DNA from 3 places in the Thalassotalea psychrophila genome. Region 2 is predicted to be linked to each of the others. Evidence: predicted binding sites of a transcription regulator. Region 2 holds the regulator's gene; each other region holds the start of a gene.
What was found. The regulator MetJ, encoded in region 2, represses methionine synthesis genes. The targets are predictions, from matches to a motif close to TAGACGTCTAGACGTCTA.
Positions count from the first base shown of each region.

Region 1: a site for MetJ is predicted at 2,428-2,445, ahead of metA (homoserine O-acetyltransferase MetA). Genes of this name have one in related genera too.
Region 3: a site for MetJ is predicted at 1,568-1,585, ahead of metK (methionine adenosyltransferase). Genes of this name have one in related genera too.

Region 1 covers NZ_CP134145.1:3,661,088-3,668,510, forward strand. Annotated here, with positions in the region: gene metH (methionine synthase) at 1-1,404, opposite strand, end outside; gene metA (homoserine O-acetyltransferase MetA) at 1,453-2,364, opposite strand; gene recA (recombinase RecA) at 2,599-3,627, opposite strand; gene RGQ13_RS15085 (hypothetical protein) at 4,536-5,285, opposite strand; gene RGQ13_RS15090 (hypothetical protein) at 5,391-5,828, opposite strand; gene RGQ13_RS15095 (hypothetical protein) at 5,884-6,288, opposite strand; gene RGQ13_RS15100 (DUF1254 domain-containing protein) at 6,592-7,423, shown strand, end outside.
Region 2 covers NZ_CP134145.1:4,469,382-4,476,804, forward strand. Annotated here, with positions in the region: gene metF (methylenetetrahydrofolate reductase) at 1-649, opposite strand, end outside; gene metL (bifunctional aspartate kinase/homoserine dehydrogenase II) at 649-3,099, opposite strand; gene metB (cystathionine gamma-synthase) at 3,099-4,265, opposite strand; gene metJ (met regulon transcriptional regulator MetJ) at 4,506-4,832, shown strand; gene RGQ13_RS18655 (zinc-binding dehydrogenase) at 4,934-5,974, opposite strand; gene RGQ13_RS18660 (HpcH/HpaI aldolase/citrate lyase family protein) at 6,204-7,193, opposite strand.
Region 3 covers NZ_CP134145.1:1,042,953-1,050,375, reverse strand. Annotated here, with positions in the region: gene metK (methionine adenosyltransferase) at 242-1,429, opposite strand; gene amaB (L-piperidine-6-carboxylate dehydrogenase) at 1,696-3,228, opposite strand; gene RGQ13_RS04395 (aminotransferase class III-fold pyridoxal phosphate-dependent enzyme) at 3,250-5,580, opposite strand; gene RGQ13_RS04390 (glycoside hydrolase family 2 TIM barrel-domain containing protein) at 5,583-7,423, opposite strand, start outside.

The DNA.
Region 1 (7,423 bases), 810 kb from region 2:
TTCTTCGCCTTCTTTTAGGCTAATAGAGTTAACTATGCCTTTTCCTTGTATACATTTAAGGCCTGCTTCCATAATCTCCCACTTCGAGGAATCAAGCATAATAGGTACTTTTGAGATGTCAGGCTCACCAGCAATTAAGTTTAAAAACTTAACCATTGCGCCATAGGAGTCGAGCATGCCTTCATCCATATTGATATCGATTATTTGTGCACCATTTTCAACTTGCTGGAGAGCTACGGCAATAGCTTCATCGTATTTTTCTTCGGTAATTAAGCGTTTAAATATGGCAGAACCAGTAACATTAGTGCGTTCACCAACGTTAACGAATAAACTATTCTCATCAAGGTTCAGTGCTTCTAATCCAGATAATCGACAGGCAATCTTTTTAGGCTCGATTTTACGTGGAGTGATTTTTGCAACGCTGTCCGCTATACCTTTAATATGTGCAGGTGTAGTACCACAGCAACCTCCAACTATATTTAAAAAACCAGATTCAGCCCATTCAACAATATGTTCATTCATATCATCTACGGTAAAATCGTACTCACCAAAAGCATTCGGCAAGCCGGCATTAGGATGAGCTGAAACGGCGAAATCGGAAATATTACTTAACTCTTCTACATACTGTCTAAGCTCAACCGGACCTAGCGCGCAGTTTAAACCAAAGGAAATCGGGTTAGCATGGCGTAATGAGTTATAAAATGCTTCTGTTGTTTGCCCTGATAAAGTTCGACCTGAAGCATCTGTAATAGTGCCTGAGATCATCAAAGGTAGTCGGTACCCTATATCGGCAAACACTTGCTCAACTGCAAAAACAGCTGCTTTAGCATTTAGTGTATCGAAGATAGTTTCTAGCATGATTATATCTACACCACCTTCTATTAAGGCGTTGATAGATTCAATATAGGCATCTTTTAGTTCATCAAAACTAACATTTCGAAATGCAGGATTGTTTACATCTGGAGAAATAGAACATGTACGATTCGTTGGCCCTAACACACCGGCAACAAAGCGTGGTTTATCTGGTGTTGTTAAGCTAATTTCATCTGCTACTTTACGAGCTATTTGTGCTGATACTAAATTTATCTCGCGGCTGATATCTTCCATATCATAATCAGCCATGGCAATAGTGGTAGAATTGAAAGTATTAGTTTCAATTATATCAGCACCAGCAAGCAAATATTGACGATGTATATCTTTAATCACTTCGCTCTGGGTAATTGATAATAAATCATTATTACCTTTTACATCACAATGCCAATTGGCAAAACGCTCGCCTCTATAATCTTGCTCTTCAAATTTATGATCTTGGATCATGGTGCCCATGGCGCCATCTAGCACTAAAATTCGGTCTTGTAATTGTTGTTCTAATAAAATACTTGTTGGAGATTTCACCGTAATAATTCCTGGGTCTGAATTTGATAATTGCTGCTTGTACTAACTTTAACAGTGCTAATTTTCAAGGTTGTATGGAGTAATTTGATAAACATAATAATTCAGCCAATTGCTAAATAATAAACAGCCATGGCTACGCCATTTATTTTTAGGGGCCAAACTCACATCGTCAAATTTAAAATAATTTTCAGGTATGAAAGTTTCAACACCGGCTTTTATATCCCTTTGGTATTCATCAGCTAATGTACAAGCATCGTATTCAGGATGCCCTGTTACAAATACATGTTTTTTATCTTTTGTAGCAACCAGATATACCCCCGCCTGTTCTGATTCCGCTAGAACATTTAGTTCGTTTACGCTTTGGTAAATTGTTCTATCAATTTCACCGTAGCGTGAATGAGGAACAGAAAACTCTTCTTCATAACCTCGAGTTAGCGGTTCCATAGAATCTAATGTTTGATGTCGGTACACACCGGAAAGCTTTTTGGTGCGTAATTTTCTATTTAAACCATAGCGGTAGTATAGCGCAGCATGCGCCGCCCAACATGAATACATAGTTGATGTGACATTTGTTTGAGACCATTCAAAAACTTCTACTATTTTGTCCCAATAAGAAACATCTTCGTAACTAAGCTGACCTAAAGGCGCACCAGTTACGATTAAACCATCGTAGTGTTTATGCTTTATATCATCGAATAAGCAATAAAACTCATCCAAATGCTCTTTCGGTGTATTTTTAGATTCATTTAAGTGCAAACGGACAAATTCAATATTTATTTGTAACGGTGTATTTGACAGCATGCGCAATATTTGAATTTCAGCCTCAATTTTATTTGGCATTAAATTTAATATTGCTACTTGCATAGGTCGAATTTCTTGATTAACAGCCCTATTTTCAGACATGACAAATATGTTCTCATTAGCGAGAACTGCCAGGGCTGGTAATTGATCAGGGATTTTAATCGGCATTAGATTTAACCTAAAGTAGAGCAAAAACTTAATACTACCCAACCAAATAGAAATGTCAACATCTAAACGTATAGACGTCTAAATAAACTATAGATATTATTTTAATTCTCAAGATTCAGTATAATATCCACAAGTACAAACTTATTGCCATCCATGGCAGTTTGCATTTCATCATCCATGAAGTAAAAAAAAACCGCTCAATGAGCGGTTTAATAAGTAATGATTTATTGAATATTATTCAACTTCAGCAACAACTTCTTCTTCTGAATCTTTAGCTGTAGTTAGTAATAGACCACGCAATTTAGCTTCTAATTCTGTTGCCATAGCAGTGTTTTCTGCAAGATACTTGGTTGCATTAGCTTTACCTTGACCGATACGTTCGCCCATACAGCTGTACCATGCTCCAGCTTTTTCAACCATTTTATGTTTAACACCTAAGTCGATTAGCTCACCTAAACTGTTAATACCTTGGCCGTATAAAATTTGGAATTCAGCCTGTTTAAACGGAGGAGCAATTTTGTTTTTAACAACTTTAACACGGGTTTCATTACCGGTAATTTCATCCCCTTCTTTAACCGCGCCAATACGACGAATATCTAGACGAACAGATGCATAAAACTTAAGCGCATTACCACCTGTAGTTGTTTCCGGGTTACCAAACATTACACCAATTTTCATACGGATTTGGTTGATAAAGATAAGCATAGTATTAGATTGCTTAAGGTTACCTGTAAGCTTACGCATTGCTTGTGACAACATACGAGCCTGTAGACCCATGTGACTGTCACCCATGTCGCCTTCAATTTCAGCTTTAGGAGTTAAAGCAGCAACAGAATCGACTACAATTACGTCTACCGCACCAGAACGACTTAACATATCAACAATTTCTAAAGCTTGTTCACCAGTATCTGGTTGTGACACTAATAACTCATTAATGTTTACGCCGAGTTTTTCAGCATAAATTGGGTCAAGAGCATGCTCGGCATCAACAAAAGCACATACTTTACCATTACGCTGTGCTTCAGCGATTACTTCTAAAGTAAGTGTCGTTTTACCACTAGATTCAGGACCATAGATTTCAACAACACGACCCATTGGCAAACCGCCAGCACCAAGAGCAACATCTAAAGCAAGTGAGCCGGTAGAAATAGTTTCTACGTTCATGCTTTGGTTATCTCCTAGTTTCATGATCGAACCTTTACCGAACTGACGTTCAATTTGACTTAGGGCTGCTGATAATGCCTTTTCTTTATTTGCGTCCATTAAAAATCTCCAATGTTTTTCTATTTATCCAGTAGTTATGGAATTAGTATACTGTATAATCGTACAGTATCAACCATTAATTAATATTTTTTTATCTAACGCCAAAAAAGCCAACATAACAATTTGATTTATAAGTAATTAAAACAAAAACTCCGTATCGATATTACTGTTACGTTTATTAAAATAAATATTTAAACAGTACTTAAACTTTAAATTCTAATTTTTTATACAGTGGTTTTAACGGGTAGTTATATTGGTATTAATTGATATCTTGCTTTGCGCTTCGAGTAATAATATTTTACCATCCATATATACTATGAATCACGGCCTATTTTATCTATTTTTCAATTAATTTGCCGTTCTCAGAATAACTTTAATAAATACAAAAGCTAATAAATGACAGACGATCTTTTCGCGCAATCAAATCATACTCCGATGATGCGTCAGGGTGTTAAAGCCTCCATATAGAGCCTTAAAGCCGGCTACATAAAAAACCCACACCCCAACCTACACTAAAAACCAAATTATTCGCTAATGTCACAATATTATAGCCAGTAAGTGTTTTATTCATTTTAGTGATGGTCTATTGATTGGTTTGAAGTTGTTAAGGTTGATACTCTGAGGGTCTGCTTCAGCCATAAGCGGAAGTAGAGCAATCAATAACTTAGTTCAGGTTATGCCACATTGCCGACGGTTTGGTTTGGCCTATGGATATGCAGGCTTCGCATAAACAACGACTCAGATCTTTCGGAAGAATTTAAGTCGATTTCTCCTAAGCAGACGTTCGAAACATCCAAATCCTAGTTTCTTGGCTTATTCGGTTTCGATCTTAAAACAAGGTGTGTTTGAGGGCGGGATACCAGGCTTGATCCGTCCCTTCAGTGCCAATAACAGCCCATTAGCATTTGCTAATGTTCGATATTTACGTGCCTATAAGTAGCCGAAAGAATTGCGACGCTAAATACTCCAATAAAAGTAAAAGCCACCCAATCTAGCAATAACAATAGAATGGAATCTACATAATAAAATTCCGAAAATAAAACATATATAGCTTCCGTTATTAATACAACAAACAGCATACTCAAAAACATCGCGCCTCTAGAACCTTTGGATAAGCTCAATGCGTGAGAAAGTGAAATTTCATTTTTAATCGCAATATGTGGTAAAGCTAATCCCCAGAAAGAGAGTACAACAATGAAACATAACTCCGTCGAAAATTTTAACGCTTTATAAATAACTCTAAGCGTATCTTCTGAGTAACCATCTAAAGCTAAAGAATAAGCCCAATCACTTGAAATCCAATAGAAAGCGAAAGGAAAAAGATAGGTTATTAATATAGCTAACATGTATTTAAATTCTGTTAAGCCTAGTTTTATCCCCAACCTTGGAAAGTTTCCATGCTTATTAACAATCAATGCTCGGTGGATAGTAATAGCTACGTTAGCGTAAATTAAAAATATAAGGACATTGGTTAATAAATACAGAAATCCTAATGCTGATTTTGCATGTGGTACGTAGTCGGGCAATAAATATAGCTCTAGAATAGCTAAAAACGTAAGAGGAACTAGAAGGTATTTTATTAGGGTGCTCTTATGTGTCTTTAATAGATTAATTGTGCCATCTAGAATTACTTTGGTATTTAGGTGGTTTAGTTGCATTTAAATCCCTTTAACCTGTATTGAAAGACTATATATCGCTCTCAGGAGACCTTAACCTTTTCAAGATGTTAAGGTCAAATTTGTGACTATTAATTTTATCTAAATTTATCTCATTAACTCGTGTAATTTATAACTTCGCATTGGACCACACATTATAATCCCACCGCTTTTGGTAGGTGGAAACTCATAACTAGTAGTTAAAAGTATATTCTTTATTTGAGTTCTATCTGCATAAAGATATCCAACGCTATACCCGTTTAAATCTACTTCATTGTACATTTCTTCATCGTCTTTCAAGACTTCATCAAGCTCGACCGACGTTTGCAGGATTAGCTCTTCGTTTTCAAAAAATGATACTCGAAGTTTTGTTGCGGTTGCCCCTTCAATTATTGTTGGGACAAATACAGCTATACCATCTACTTTTTCAGTAGCAGAAGATTGCAATACCTTAGAAAAAGCAGGAAGTTCCTCAAGTTGCTTACTCGATGAACAGGCAATTACTGATGTTGATAGAAGCATTAATATTAATGCGAAATATTTCATATTATTCTTATTGTAACAGGCGGGTTATCGCTCAAATTAGTCTAATGGACATAACTTATAAATTCATGAATTCATCGACATTAGCATTACAGGATGTAAACAACTCTTCGTTATTAAGGGCAGACAAATCACCACAGATAACAGAATAGCCATTCTTTGTAATTTCATCCTTTATAGATGATGTATTATCGTTAAATATTTCATAGAAAGGATTTATATAGGGTGCTAATGGTGAAAGCTGCTCGCCATATTTTACACGACTTGATACAGCTAAACGGACACTGGAACTATGGAACCGCTTACAGGCAGTAGATGCGCTGTCTTTACAGAGTATCAAGCTTGCCTTACCTTTTAATACGTGTTCCATCGTAGCTACATCATTCCCACCTTGGTGATAACCGAAGGTATAACTAAACAAAGAAACTGCTAAAGCTAATGTTGTAATGATAAACGTTTTCATATTAATCCTTTAATTTATTTTTATTTTTTTACTTCCGCTTGTCGCTCTTAACAGACCTTGAGTCGTGTTAATTATTTGTAAACATACAATACATGATGTTATTGTAATTACACAAGTTTTTTGTGGTCGTCACTGACCGCTTAGAGCGATAAGCGGAAGTTAAAAAACTTGCAAGATATTTCGCAATTTGGATGTATGCATACTAGATAAGCTCAGCTTATAAGCTAAACTCTATACATGCTGATAGCAGTACATTAGCGTAATGTAACAATATTTGTGTAAGTCTCTTTATAAGGTAATTTTATGAATCTAAGAAAATCCGTATTAACACTCAGTTTACTCGCATTGACTCAAGTCGCATGTTCAAGTACAGAAAATGAATCTATTAGTAGTGTAAACAGCCTTTCTGTTCCAGAGAATATTACCACGCCAAACATTGTAAGAACTCAAGCCGTTGGTGATTTAAATTTTACAGATGGTTACCCGTCCGATGAAACCATGAGTAAGGTGCAACGCTACATGTTTGTACAGCGTGCTGTTAATGCGTTTGTCGATGGTATTCCAATTAGTTCAATGCATGCCATGCTAGAAGGTGGTAAGTCTCTTGGTGGAAAAGCTAATCAATCGGTACTTATCAGTGAAAGTTTAATAGATAAAAATAGTTTATGGCTTACTCCAAATTCAACAACACCTTATATCTCTATTGAAGTAGATGTAAAAAATGGTCCTGTTGTTTTAGATATAAACAGCGCAGTTTTAGGGCTGGTCGATGATGCTTTTTTCAAATATGTCGGTGATATTGGTTTAGGCAACCCAAAAGATAAAGGCAAAGGTGGTAAATATTTATTAGTACATGACAGCTTTGAAGGTGAAATACCTAGTGGCTTTATTGTACTGAAAACGCCAACTTATCGAAACTGGGTGCCAATGCGTTTAAATAGCACAAAAGATGTAAAACAGTTTAAAGATACGTTTAAAATGCATCCGTTAGGACAAGAGCCTAAGATGGACTTCATCGATTTTAGTAGCGTGAAATATAATACGATTCACGCTAACAACGAAGACTTTTATCGCGAACTAAATGCAGTCATTCAGTACGAGCCTATTACCGCAGGCGACTCACACTACCGAGGTT
Region 2 (7,423 bases):
CGAAATTTGATACCGGCAAGATACCAGGAACGATTTCAACATCAATACCAACCGCAACACAACGATCGCGAAAACGTAGGTAAGAGTCCATATCAAAGAAAAACTGGCTAATAGCACGATTAGCGCCAGCATCAACTTTACGTTTTAAGTTTACCAAATCGAATTGGGCATTTGGCGCTTCAGGGTGAGTCTCAGGGTAAGCAGCAACTGAAATATCAAAGTCGGCAACCCCTTTTAGCAATTCAACTAAATCGTTTGCATACATATCTGGTTTTTTGCTGTTATCTGGTAAATCACCACGTAGCGCAACAATATGACGAACACCACTTTCCCAGTAATCTTTAGCAATATCGATTAACTCTTCACGGCCAGCATCAATACAAGTTAAATGCGGCGCAGCAATTAATCCGGTATCATTTTGAATGCGTTTGATCACGCCATGTGTTCGGTCACGAGTACCACTACCAGCACCATAAGTTACTGACACAAAACTTGGTTTTAATGGCGCTAAACGCTCAATAGAACCCCACAATGTTTTTTCCATTTCAGGTGTATTTGGTGGAAAAAATTCAAACGAAACGTTTAAGTCGCTACCTATGTCTCTTACTGTTCTGTTTAGTAAATCTAATTGTCTAGCTCTGGCATTCATTAGTTAATCCCCTTAATTTCTACTTCTTTTGTTTTTACAGCAAGTTCACGACATAGGTTAACTAAATCTGAGTGTAATCCGCCGGCAGTTACGTCACGACCAGCGCCAGGACCTTGAATAATCAAAGGATTATCTTGATACCAGTTGGTTGTTAATAAAAATATATTGTCACATGGTGTTAAGTTAGCAAAAGCATGATCATTCGCTAAAATTTCTAATCCTACTCTGGCATTGTAGCCAGATTCGGTTTTACTAAAACGAGCAACGTAGCGTAAACAGCCATTTTGTTGCTGCGCTTCTTGCAGCTTATTAGCAAAGTATTGATCAAGTAAATTCACCTGCCCTAAAAACTCATCTACAGATAAACCTATTAAAGAATTGGGTACTAAATTTTGGCAATCTATATCTTCAAGCTCTAATTCAAAACCGGCAAGGCGCGCTAAAATAAGCAACTTACGCTGTACATCTAAGCCCGATAGGTCATCTCGCGGATCAGGCTCTGTAAAGCCTTGCTCGAGTGCATTTAGTAGTAACTGAGAAAACGCTAAGCTACCATCAAAATTTGAGAACAGCCAAGATAATGTACCTGAAAAAATACCTGCAACTTCATTTATTGTGTCGCCGCTATTAAGTAAATCATTTATCGCATAGTTCACTGGTAAACCTGCACCAACGGTGGTGTTTACTAACCATTGGCTGCCAGTATTATACTGTGTGCTTAATAATTTTTTATAGGTCGCAGTACTACTGGCACCTGCACATTTGTTAGCACTAATCACATGGATACCTTGCTCAAAAAATGCTTGGTATAAATTACTGAACTGTTCACTTGGAGTAATATCTACGAGCACCAGTTCATCATATGGATGCTGTGACAACCAATCTAATAATAGTTGGTTATCATAAGCTAAACTGTCTTGTTGAAACAATTCTAAGGCTTTGCTAACTTCAATACCATCGGTATTAATCAAGGCCTGTTTAGATGAAGCAAGCCCAACTAAATGTACGTTTTCAAGTGCAGGAACACGACTAAGCTGTTGTGGTAACATTTCAAGAAAGCGCTTACCAATATTACCAAGGCCCGCTATCACTAAACCAATATTTCGAGAGTCTTTGGTTACTTGTGAATGTACTTTATTGATTAACTCAACAGAGCTTTCATGTTCAAAAAATGCCAATAAGCTATGGCCATTACTAGATCCAACAAATTGGGCAATATCGGTATGCTTAAGAGCGCGTTTAAAGCGAGCCTTAATTTCACCTCGATTGGCAATTTGATAACCAACAACGGCGATCAATGACACATTTTTAGTTGTAAGATTTATGTTTTGTTCTTGCAAATATTGCAATGCTAAATCGGCAAACTGCTGTGAAATAACAATGCAGGTTTTATTTTGGCATTGGTAAATTGGTTGAAACCGAGTATTAATTTGCTCTAAAATTTTTGCAGTAAATTCATTAGAATCAATTTTGATAAGTTCATTATTATGAGTAACAGAGATTTCACTTTTGGCAATTTCACCAAATGCGCCAATTTCTGTACCACTGTCTTGCGGTGCAAAGCTACTCGCCACATTCAAATGAATATTATGTGTAGTTAACGGGTTAAGAGTATTGGCATGTAATATCGGGTTTCCTAGGCGCCCCAACTCTTTGGCAACTGAGTTTTCTAAACGAAATAATTTACGTGCCGTATTAACAATACGAGGATCGGCACTGTACACACCATTCACGTCAGTCCACAAGGTAACATTTTTAGCATTTAATAAATGCGCGGCTATGGTAGCTGAATAATCACTACCATTACGACCAAGCGTATGTGAGTTGCCCTGCTCATCGCTAGCAATAAAACCAGTTAAGATATTTAACTGATTGGCTGATTTTTCAAGGACAATATTTTGCTTACTTAGCTGTTCATTCAACTGAAAATTGTTGGTAGAATCGAGAATCAAAACTTTTCTAGCATCAATGGCGTTGGCTTTACAAACATTTTGATTTAATACCGTAGCTAATAATCTAGCGGACCAAAGCTCACCAAAAGCTAGAACGTCATTTCGACTGTTTTTAAACGAATTTGTAAATTGACTATCTATAAAGGCAACATCTTCATCTATCTGTTGAAGCAATTTTGAGGCTTGAGAGCTATCGAGCAATTCATGAATCAATGCTGTTTGAGTATTTTTTAACCGCGCCAATTGAACAGTAAATTGTTCTTTATTATCAGTACTTTCAAACAATGCGAATAGTTGGTCTGTTGTTTTACCATTTGCCGAAACAACAATAAAATCATTCAAAGTAGCATTGTCTTTGATGATTTCAACCACGCGCATAATACATTGTGCATTTGCTAAACTACTGCCGCCAAATTTATGCACATTAGTTGTTACTTCAATCTGTTTTAAAGGGTTTAATGAAGAATTAAATTCAATATTTTGTACTTGCTGTTGCATTAGTTACCCACCGCTTGCGATGCTGTTAGTGCATGGCTTAAATCTTCAATAATATCGCTAATATCTTCAAGGCCAACCGAAACACGAATAAGTGTTTGGCTGATACCTGCAGTTTTTTGTGCTGCTAAATCCATGCCCGCATGGGTCATAGTAGATGGATGAGAAATTAGGCTTTCAACACCACCTAAAGATTGTGCCAAAGTAAATAACTTAACATTGGCAAATAAAGTTTTAACCTGCTCTACACCACCATTAAGTTCAAATGAAAACATGCTACCAAATCCGGCTTGTTGTGCTTTGGCTATTTCGTGCCCTGGATGATCAACTAAACCTGGATAATGGATAGTGCTTATAGCCGGGTGGCTTTGTAAAAAATGCACTAGTTGCTTGGTATTTTCATCATGTTGTTTTAAGCGAATAGGTAAGGTTTTAATACCGCGTAAGGTTAAATAGCTATCAAATGGGGAACCGGTAATACCAATACAGTTCGCCCACCAAGTTAACGTTTCACCAAGTTCAGCATCTTTAGTAACTATCGCGCCACCAACAACATCGGAGTGACCATTAATAAATTTGGTGGTTGAATGAATAACAATATCTGCGCCTAAATCTAATGGTCGCTGTAATAATGGCGATAAAAAAGTATTGTCTACGGCAACTAAAGCACCAACTTGTTTAGCTTGCTGACAAATTTTAGCGATATCAACAAGGCGTAATAATGGGTTACTAGGGGTTTCTAATAAAACTAATTTAGGCTTTTGCGCTAGTGCATCACTAAGTTGCTGCTCATTAGTTTGATCAACAACCTGTAATTTGAATACGCCGCGAGCAGCCAAGTGAGTGAATAAACGGTAGCTACCACCATAACAATCATGTGGGATAAGTAGGGTATCTTCGCTAGTAAGTAACTGGCAAACCAAATGAATAGCTGACATACCTGTACTAGTAATTACACCTGTACTGCCACCTTCTAAGTCAGCAATAACCTCTGCTAAGGTAGTTCGCGTTGGATTACCACTACGTGAGTAATCATACTGACGCTTTTCATTAAAGCCTTTTAAGCTATAAGTACTCGATAAATGCATAGCAGGTACTACAGCGCCATGATGTTCATCACTATTTATGCCTGCTTGTACAGCTATTGTATTCAATTTATCGTGTTTCATAATGAGCTCTTTGTCAGTTATTTTGGTTTAAATTTAAAACTAGATGTTTAGACGTCTATAAATCTAAACGTATTCGTCTTCGAGGTCAAGAAGTTTTAGCCATCTAAACATCTTTGCTTTTAGATGTTGACTAGATTTATATAACCAGTACAATTTAGTTATTAGTTATACTCGTAATCATTCAATGTACGGGTACATAAAAACAAAGAACTAGAAAACTTATTTAAATGGGGAATATCGATGGCTGAATGGAATGGGGAATACATCAATCCTTATGCACAACACGGTAAAAAAAGTGAGCAAGTTAAAAAGATCACTGTATCTATACCGTTGCGAGTTTTAAAAGTTCTTACCGACGAAAGAACACGCAGACAGGTGCAAAACTTACGTCATGCAACTAATAGTGAATTACTTTGCGAGGCATTTTTACATGCGTTTACTGGCCAACCATTACCAGACGATGCTGATTTAGCTAAAGGTAATGAACAAGTTTTACCGGAAAGTGTACGTAAAATTTTAGAAGAGCAAGGCGTTACCGACTTTTCTGAGTATGAAGAACAAGAATAAATAAATTCGTTTCTCACCTTCCTTTGCCATATCTATGGTCCTAGAGGGTATACACAAAAAAACAGCACCTATTATGGTGCTGTTTTTATTTAAATATATTGTTATGCATTTGGCGTTAAAATCACCTTTCCATCGCTCTTATGTACGGCATAATGTTCAAGTGCGGTGGCAAAACCATCAAAATCAAACTGACCATAAATATCCGTTTGAAAAATACCTTCGGCAAATAGTTTTTGTACTTTTTTGCTTAAGCCAAGTACTTGCCATGGTTTAGCATTACCAATGTAAGTTGCTAACCAAAAGCCTTCAATTTTTTGATTTTTAAATATCACATCAGCAACAGCAAATTGGCCACCAATGGGATCTTGAGTTTCAGTTAATCGACCATAAACAATACCTGTAGAGCCAATAGGCATACAGCTCATTGTTTTTGGTGTATCAACATCGGCTACAGCATCTAATAGCACAGTTGCCTTTAACTCTTTACTCGCCAGCTTTAACTCATCTCGAAACGATTCAGTATCAGTTAAAATTACTCTATCCGCACCTAACTGCTCTAATACTGCAACATTGGACTTTGAACGCACAATAGCAATAGTTTTTATGCCTTGCATTTTGGCATAGCGAATCACCCCTTTGCCTACTTGGCTTGCTGCTGCATTAATGACTACAGCTTTTGCGCCTAGCTCTTTAGCTCGCTCTATTAAGCACACCGAAGTACAAGGATTAACGATAATTGTTGAAGCCTGATCGTCACTTATTTCTTTGCGTACAGGTAAACAGTAACTTGCCTTGGTGATTGCATATTGTGCCCAAACGCCATCTTTACCCGGCGTTGCCGAAACAGCTACGCGTTTGCCATTTAGCCACTTACCATATAAACCGGCATTAGCTGCAATGATCTCACCGCAACCTTCAAACCCGGCATAAGCTCCATCTACTGGAGGTAAGCCATATTTTCCCATTAAGTAAACTAAATCGGATGGATTAATAGGCGCAGCAGACATTTTTACTAATACTTCTCCGCGCTTTAGTTTTGGCAAAGGCTTTTCAATAAGGGTTATACGATCACTTAATGGTGCGTCTAAATTGTCAATAAAATTTAAGGCAAAGCCTTTATTGGTGGTTGGGTATGTGCTCAATGTTTGTCTCTAAAGTAAAAAACGGTCAATATTAGAATAATATTGACCGTTGATAATTGATAGCTTTTTAATTCAAGGATGAATTAACTTAGAATTGCCATGGATGGCTTAAATTCTGTAATTTTTAAAGTTCAGTAACTGGCTATCGCCATAACGCGCGAATAAATTCACGCCAACCAGGTTGGTCCGAATTCATTCGGACGTTATCCTCGAAAAGCACACGGTACTATTAAAAAAATGCCGCTTTAGCTGCTTCGCTTATTTCAATGTCACTCATTTGCGCACGCTGTAATAACTCCCAAAAGTAACGATACGTTGCTCTATCGTGTAATTCACCTTTATGTTGAATTGGTCCCCAGCTATTTGCTTGAGCCGCAAGTAAAATAGCTTCAGCATCTTCTACTTCTTCAAAATTAGGCTTCATAGCATCAACAATTGCGGTAATTTGAGTTGGATAAATACTCCACATACGCATAAAACCAAACTCGTTGCGCGCACGACTAGCATCGTCAGTAGTTTGTTGAGTATTTTTTAAATCCAATGTCACGTTATGTGCCGGTACTACACCATTTGCAAGTGCGGCCGCGACTAATTCAGTTTTTGCACGTTTTAATAATGCATGGTCAAATTGACCAGGACTACGCATACAAGATGCAGGGATCGCACCATAGTGACCAGATACAAAATCCATCATGCCAAAATCTAACAACTGTACCCATGGAGTTGCTGCTATTTGCCAAACGTCACGTAATGCGCCATGTGTTTCAATCAGAACATGTACAGGGATTTCTCGGTCGATTGAGTGGAATTTAGCAAGACCTTGAATGTAAGTCACCATTTCCAGAATTTGTGCACCTTCAGTACATTTTGGCAGAGTTATGTATGCAAGTTTGTGCCCACAACCTGGGATTAAAATGTCTAAATCTTTTTTCCAATGCGGATGCGATGGATCATGGATACGTACACCCATCATATTAAATTCATTGTCATCACTACCTATGATACGTGCGACCATTTCAGCATGTTCTTTTTCAGAACCTGCCGCAGCGCCATCTTCACAATCACAGGTAATATCAAATACTTGACCTATATCTTTTTGCATTTGCATTGCTTTGAGGATCAGCTTTTCTGAACCGGCAAAATGTTCACAGCTTGGGATCACTGGAAATGGTTTCTCCGCATCAAAAAGTGCGTCATTTGGATGTACAGTTGCAGACATTTAAAATTCCTCAAGTTTATTTCAGTGGTGTAAATTAATTACAGATGCTCTGTAATAAGTCAATGCTTGGTCAACAAAATTAGACTAAATGATTAGGGTAGTTAAACTTAATTATGCAAACTACCACTAATGGATTAGATACATTAACACTAAAATTGTTTATACATTAATAATATAAAATTAATAAAAAGCATGTTGTTGCCTAGGTGCCACATCGACTCCTAGTTAAT
Region 3 (7,423 bases), 1.4 Mb from region 2:
TAAGGGCTAAGATGGGAATAAACAATAGCAGGGGAAAATTAAATAATGCCGCATAAGACTTAAAAATGGCTACGCCATAACGCGCGAATAAATTCACGCCAACCAATAAAATTAAATAAAGTATAGTAAGTTTGAGCCTTGACTCCTTAGTCCTTAGTCCTTAGTCCTTAGTCCTTAGTCCTTTAAACAATTATGCCAGGACAAGCCTGGCAAAAATATTAAAACAGTTGGTTAAGTTTACTTATAACCCAACAGCAGCCTTAAGAGTTTCGGCTTTGTCAGTTTTTTCCCAGCTAAATGCGGTAAAGGTATCGTCACCTACCGTCATTTCAAACGGGTCACGACCAAAGTGACCATAAGCAGCAGTTTGTTGATACATTGGGTGCAATAAGTCTAACATCTTACTTATGCCGTACGGACGTAAGTCGAAGTTTTCACGGATTAACTTAATCAGTGTTTCATTGTCTACTTTGCTAGTACCAAATGTTTCTACAGAAATTGACGTTGGCTCGGCAACTCCAATAGCATAAGACACTTGCAGTTCACAGCGATCAGCAAGGCCAGCTGCAACAATGTTTTTAGCTACATAACGAGCTGCGTATGCTGCACTGCGGTCAACTTTTGATGGATCTTTACCAGAAAAAGCACCACCACCGTGACGAGCCATGCCACCGTAGGTATCAACAATAATTTTACGACCAGTTAAACCACAATCACCTACCGGACCACCAATAACAAAACGACCGGTTGGATTAATGAAATACTTAGTGTCCTTAGTCAGTAATTCTTCTGGCAAGGTGTGCTTGATAATGTTTTCCATTACTGCTGCATGTAAATCATCTTGTGAAATATCAGGGTTATGCTGGGTAGACAGTACCACGGCATCAATAGCTACCGGCTTGTCATCTTCATAAATAAAAGTAACTTGTGACTTAGCATCAGGACGTAACCAAGGTAGTACCCCAGATTTACGCATTTCAGCTTGACGTTCAACTAAGCGGTGCGAGTAATATAACGGTGCAGGCATTAATGATGGAGTTTCATTAGTTGCATAACCAAACATTAAACCTTGGTCGCCAGCACCTTGTTCTTCAGGTTTGCTACGATCTACACCTTGAGCTATTTCTGGCGATTGCTGACCAATTAAATTCATGATGCCACATGTTGCGCCATCAAAACCGACATCAGAAGAAGTGTAACCAATATCAGAAATTACTTTACGGGTAATGGTTTCAAGATCAACCCAAGCTGAGGTCGTTACTTCACCAGATATTATAGCAACACCGGTTTTAACCATAGTTTCACAAGCAACACGGGCATGCTTGTCTTTAGCAATAATGGCATCAAGCACCGCATCAGAAATTTGATCGGCAATTTTATCTGGATGGCCTTCAGATACAGACTCTGAAGTGAAGTAATGTTTAGTCATAATGTCTCTTAATCTTTAAATAACACGTAAATAGATTATGCTAAAAATTCAATTAGCGAAAAGTGAAATGGATCAAATAAAATCTATTTATTTACAATGAAGCGAATTCTACATTGCTTTTAAAAATAAATCTACCTTTTTACGTCTAGATGGCTAAACGAGATAAAGTAAAACAAGAATCGAGCGATGAAAGACTAGAAACGAAGAGCGAAAAAAGCGAACCACTAGCAAATGAGCGGCCCGCAAGTAAAACTAAAAACGATTAATTAGATATCAAATTTGATCCCTTGTGCTAACGGCAATTCAGTAGAATAGTTAATGGTATTGGTTTGGCGGCGCATGTACGCCTTCCATGCATCTGAGCCAGACTCACGGCCACCACCAGTTTCTTTTTCACCGCCAAAAGCACCGCCAATTTCAGCGCCAGAGGTGCCAATATTTACATTGGCAATACCACAATCTGAGCCCCAATGAGAAAGGAAGTTTTCCGCTTCTCGTAAATTGTTGGTAAATATTGCTGACGACAACCCTTGCACCACATCATTTTGAATGGCTAGAGCATCATCTAAATCACCAGAGTATTTAATTAAATATACAATTGGCGCAAATGTTTCTTCCTGCACCATTTGAAAACTGTTATCGGCTTCAACAATCGCAGGATTAACATAACAACCTGATTCATAACCAGGGCCTGATAGCACTTCACCACCACAAAGTAAGTTACCACCTTCGGCTTGTACTTTTTCGATGGCTTGGCTAAACATGTTTACGGCTTGAGTATCAATTAATGGGCCGACATGATTATTTTCATCCAATGGAGAGCCAATGCGCAAGCCTTTATAGGCGTTTACTAAAATGCCTTTAACTTGATCGTATAACGATTCATGAATAATCACCCGGCGAGTCGTAGTACAACGTTGACCGGCAGTTCCAACAGCGCCAAATACAATACCTGGAATAGCAATATTCAAATCGGCATCTTGGCTAACAATAATGGCATTATTACCGCCAAGTTCTAAAATTGATTTACCAAAACGAGAAGCAACAACAGTACCGGCATGACGACCTACACGAGTAGAGCCGGTTACTGACAATAGCGGTAATCTTTTGTCATTTAGCATACCTTCGCCAATCACGTTACCTTGACCAATGACCAGAGAAAACACACCTTCTGGTACGTCATTTTCGGCTAATACGTCTTTGATAATATTTTGACAAGCAATGGCTGTTAATGGTGTTTTTTCAGATGGCTTCCAAATAGTCACGTTTCCGCAAATTGCGGCGATCATCGCATTCCATGACCATACAGCGACAGGAAAATTAAACGCTGAAATAACGCCAACAATGCCTAATGGATGATATTGATCGTACATACGATGCAACGGCCGTTCAGAATGTAAAGTTGAACCATTTAGTTGGCGAGATAAACCAACAGCAAAATCACAAATATCGATCATTTCCTGTACTTCGCCTAAACCTTCTTGCAAAGACTTACCCATTTCGTAAGCGACTAACTCACCCAATGGTTGTTTGAAATCACGTAATTTATTACCAATTTGGCGGACAACTTCACCACGCAACGGCGCAGGCACTTTACGCCAAATTTTAAATGCAGACTCTGCAGTTTCAACTACCTGTTGATAATCTTGTGTTGAACATTGATAAACACTGGCAATTGCCTTGCCATCTACTGGCGATGAAATATCAAATTGACCTTGGTCTTGTGTCGTTAACCATTGTAGGCCTGTAGCTGCACCAAAATTATTTGCTTTAATGCCTAATGTATTTAAAAAATCCATGAAAATTCCTAAGGGTAAAATTTATAAAAGTTCTGTTAAACCGGCTTTTAAAACGCGAACAAACTTATCGGCATCAGCACAGCTAAAGGCTAATGGCGGTTTAATTTTTAAGATGTTGTAAAATGGGCCTTCAGTACTTAACAAAATATGGTTTTGCTTAAAGTACTCAACTAACCATGAGGTTTTATCGGTGGCTGGTTGTTTGCTGTCTCGGTTCTCAACCAGTTCAACCCCAATAAATAAGCCAAGACCACGCACATCACCTATTAATTGAAATTCTTGCTGCAATTGCTTTAATTGCTGTTGAAAATAATTACCTGTCTCTAATGCATGTTGCTGTAATTTTTCATCTTTAATTACATCAAGCACGGCCATACCAATAGCGCAAGAAACTGGGTTACCACCAAAGGTATTGAAATATTCCATACCAGTTACAAAGGCATCGGCAATAGCTTGGGTGGTGATCACTGCAGCCATAGGATGACCGTTACCAATAGGTTTACCTAAGGTGACAATATCTGGTGTTACGTTTTGCGTTTCAAATGCCCACATATGAGTACCAACGCGGCCAAAACCAACTTGTACTTCGTCAGCTATACAAACGCCACCTGCGGCTCTTACTTGTGCGTAAACCTCAGTTAAATAGCCCTGTGGCATAATAATTTGCCCGGCCACACCTTGTAATGATTCGCAAATATAAGCGCTAGGATGTTTGCCTTGTGCGGCTAATTTAGCAATTTCAGTTTTTACGCTGTCGGCATAAGCTAAAGCCGACTCACTAGTATCGCCAAGGTACGCACCACGGTAAGGATCTGGCAAACTTACTTTATGAACATAAGGTTGTGCACCTTCACCGCCCGGACCATCAAATTTATAAGGGCTGGCTTCAATACAGGCGTTGGTATTACCATGATAAGCACCATCAACAACTAACAACTCTTTTGATTTTGTGTAACAACGTGCCAAGCGAAATGCTAGTTCGTTAGCCTCGCTGCCAGAGTTAACAAACATGCACACTGATAATTCATCAGGCATGGTGGCCAATAATTTATCGGCATAGTTCACCAGGTTGTCGTGTAAATAGCGGGTGTTGGTATTTAATTTGGCTAATTGCGCTTGGCCTGCTGCAACAACTTTTGGGTGACAATGACCAACATGACAAACATTGTTTACCATATCTAAATACGGCGTACCTTGCTCGTCATATAAATAAGCGCCTTGGCCGCGAACAATTTTTAATGGTTGTTGATAACTTAAACTCAGGGTTTTACCTAAATGCTTTTGTCTAAAGCTGGTGATATCGGCTTTGCTTTTTCCATTATCAACCGGCAATTCACAAGCCTGTTTTAATTGGCAATAAACCGAAAATGGGTTTAGGTTACGTAATTGCTTGAGTAAAGCCCAAGCGGGTTTTACCGAGACCAAAAGATAATCGTTTTCTGGCTGTTGCTGATAGTCAAGTGTTGAATTACACACAGTAGTACAGAGTCTTAATGCGACTAAAGAAAACAATACCTCTAGTTCTACATCGTTAAGGTTTCTAACCTGGTGATAACCAGCCACGATGGTTTTTAATGCCGTTAATGGCTGTTGTTGTCCCATTAACGCATAGGCACTGGCAATAGCTAATTCATTAACCACATGGCTGTGCACCAAGTCACCAAAATCAATCAAACCGGCAATACTTTTTGGCTGGTTTACATCATCAACTAACACGTTGTAGTCGTTGGCATCATTATGAATAACGCCCTGTGGCAATTGTGATAACACCGGCAAGGTTTGCGTTTGATACAGATTAAGAAAATAATCAACCAATTCACGTTGTTCTGCTGCTAAGCAATACTTTTTCGTCTGACAAATGCCTAAGCCTTGGGCTAAATCCCAGTCAAGATAGCGATACGCACCTTGATGATTAAAATCAGCCAATGCATTATCTACTTTACCAACAAACTGCCCCAGACTCGCCCATAATTCGGTGCCATGAGTAGTACTGTTGGCATCTACATAAAATACACCCGGTAAATACGTTAATACGCGCAGAAAGAACCTGTCTTGATTGGCATTTTCAATCTCAGTGATCAGCTGCTCAGCATTATTCGCAATAGCATGCGGTACTGCAATTGCTTGCTCGGTTAAATGCGCCATTGCTGCATTTTGCATGTCGAGCTCTAATTTAGACTCGCCGCTATTGGCAATTTTAACTATATATTGCTCGCCAGAATCTGTGGTTAAGGTGAGATTTTGATCACAGTAACCAGGTAACGATTTCAACGTGCCAGTTAACTGATAATGTTGTTGTAAAAACTTTGCAACATCGCTTTCAGTAAATTGAGTGGTAACGGCATTTGTCATAATTATTTCTCTTTAAAACGACGAGCCAGCTCAGCTAAGTCAGCGGCTTTTTCGTGCAGTGGAATTAAAGTAAAACCATATTGGTAATTTTGTGCAGGGATAGTGTATTGTGGGTGCACTAAACGGCCCCAAGAAGTATCGCCGCCAACGCCCATTTGTTTATGGTCAATATTTACAGTTACTAAATCAGCCATAGGTATTTCTGCACCATGTTTACTAGTAACCGGAACTAAACCTGAAGCAGACTCTTCGCCATCTTTACCAACAATAAAGTCGATATCACTTTGACGGTATGGCCATGCGCTGGCACTAATTAATTTGTCGGCGACAGCTAACAAACCATTACCTTGTGCATTTTTCAATGCTAACCAACGTACGTCAGTTTTATTAGCATTTTCTTGTGGGCGCACATAGTGATGAATTTGTTCTTTAACTAAGGCTTTATATACTGATATTTTAGCCGAGTCTTGACGATCGGCGTAGCTTTCATGTGGACCGCGACCAAACCAAGACATACGTTGATAATCGCCAGGCATAGTTAACTGCATCCCCATACGAGGTAAGTTTGCTAATGTTTGTCCTGATTCGATATTAAGCTGGCTTTGCACATGCACTTGGCCATTATTAGCTATTGTGTAGTGCACTTGATAATCGCCTTTAAATACATTACTGCTATATACGGCGCTTACTTTTACGCCGCGTTCAGCCGGCGTTGACTGTAATGACGTTAAGGTTAGATTAGCTGCTGCAGTTTGCCAAATTGACGCCCAGTTTTGCATACCATTGCCTAAGTCATTATCTGTTGGTGCGCGCCAAAAATTAGCCATTAACGGTGCAGTTAACAGTTGTTGACCTTGGTATTGATACTGACTTAACCAGCCGGTTTTACTATCAAAGCTGACATTTACATTTGAGTTGCTTAAGTTAAGTTGCTTAGCATCGCTGTGCTTAACTAATTCGGCACTATTGCTGCTTTGCACTGTTTCGTTAGTTTGTGCAATTGGCAGTTTAAATTGTGCAAAAGCAAGTTCATGGCCGGCAGCAAGTAATGGCTGCGGCTCTCTTATGATTGCGCTTAGGGTAATAAAGTACTCCTCTGCGCTGGTTTCTGGCAACTTAGGTAAGCTGACATTAAAGGGGGCCGTCTCGCCAGGCAAAACGTTTGCTAAGGATTGAGTACCTTGGGCAACAGATTTACCATCGGCTTCAATAATCCAATGTAAATCGAATTGTTGAAGATTTATAAAATCGAAACGGTTTTCGACGTTGAATTTACCAGCGAGCAAATCTTTATCAAAAAAACGGATAGCCTGATAGACTTTTTTTACTTCAAATGCGTGTGGGTGTGGCTCTCGGTTGGCATTCATTAAACCATTGTTTAAGAAGTTACCATCACTAGGTAAATCAGGATGAAAGTCTTTACCATAGGCCCAATACTTCACCCCATCTTCATTAGTGTATTCAAGCGACTGATCAACCCAGTCCCAAATAAAACCACCTTGTAATACATCGTACTTCTCAATTACTTGCCAGTAATCTTTTAAATTACCTACTGAATTACCCATAGCATGGGCATATTCGATCATAATACCTGGGCGAGTAGGCTTTGATTCTGCGTATTCAACCAAGCGTTCAATTGATGGATACATAGGCGCAAAAATATCGGTGTAATGCTCTTCACCTGCCGGCTCGTATTGTACCGGGCGAGTGCCGTCGTTATCTTTTAACCATTTATAGGTGGCTTCAAATACTTTACCTTCGCCTGCTTCGTTACCTAATGACCAAATAATAATTGAAGGGTGGTTTTTATCACGAGCAAACATTCGTTGAGTACGGTCAAGAT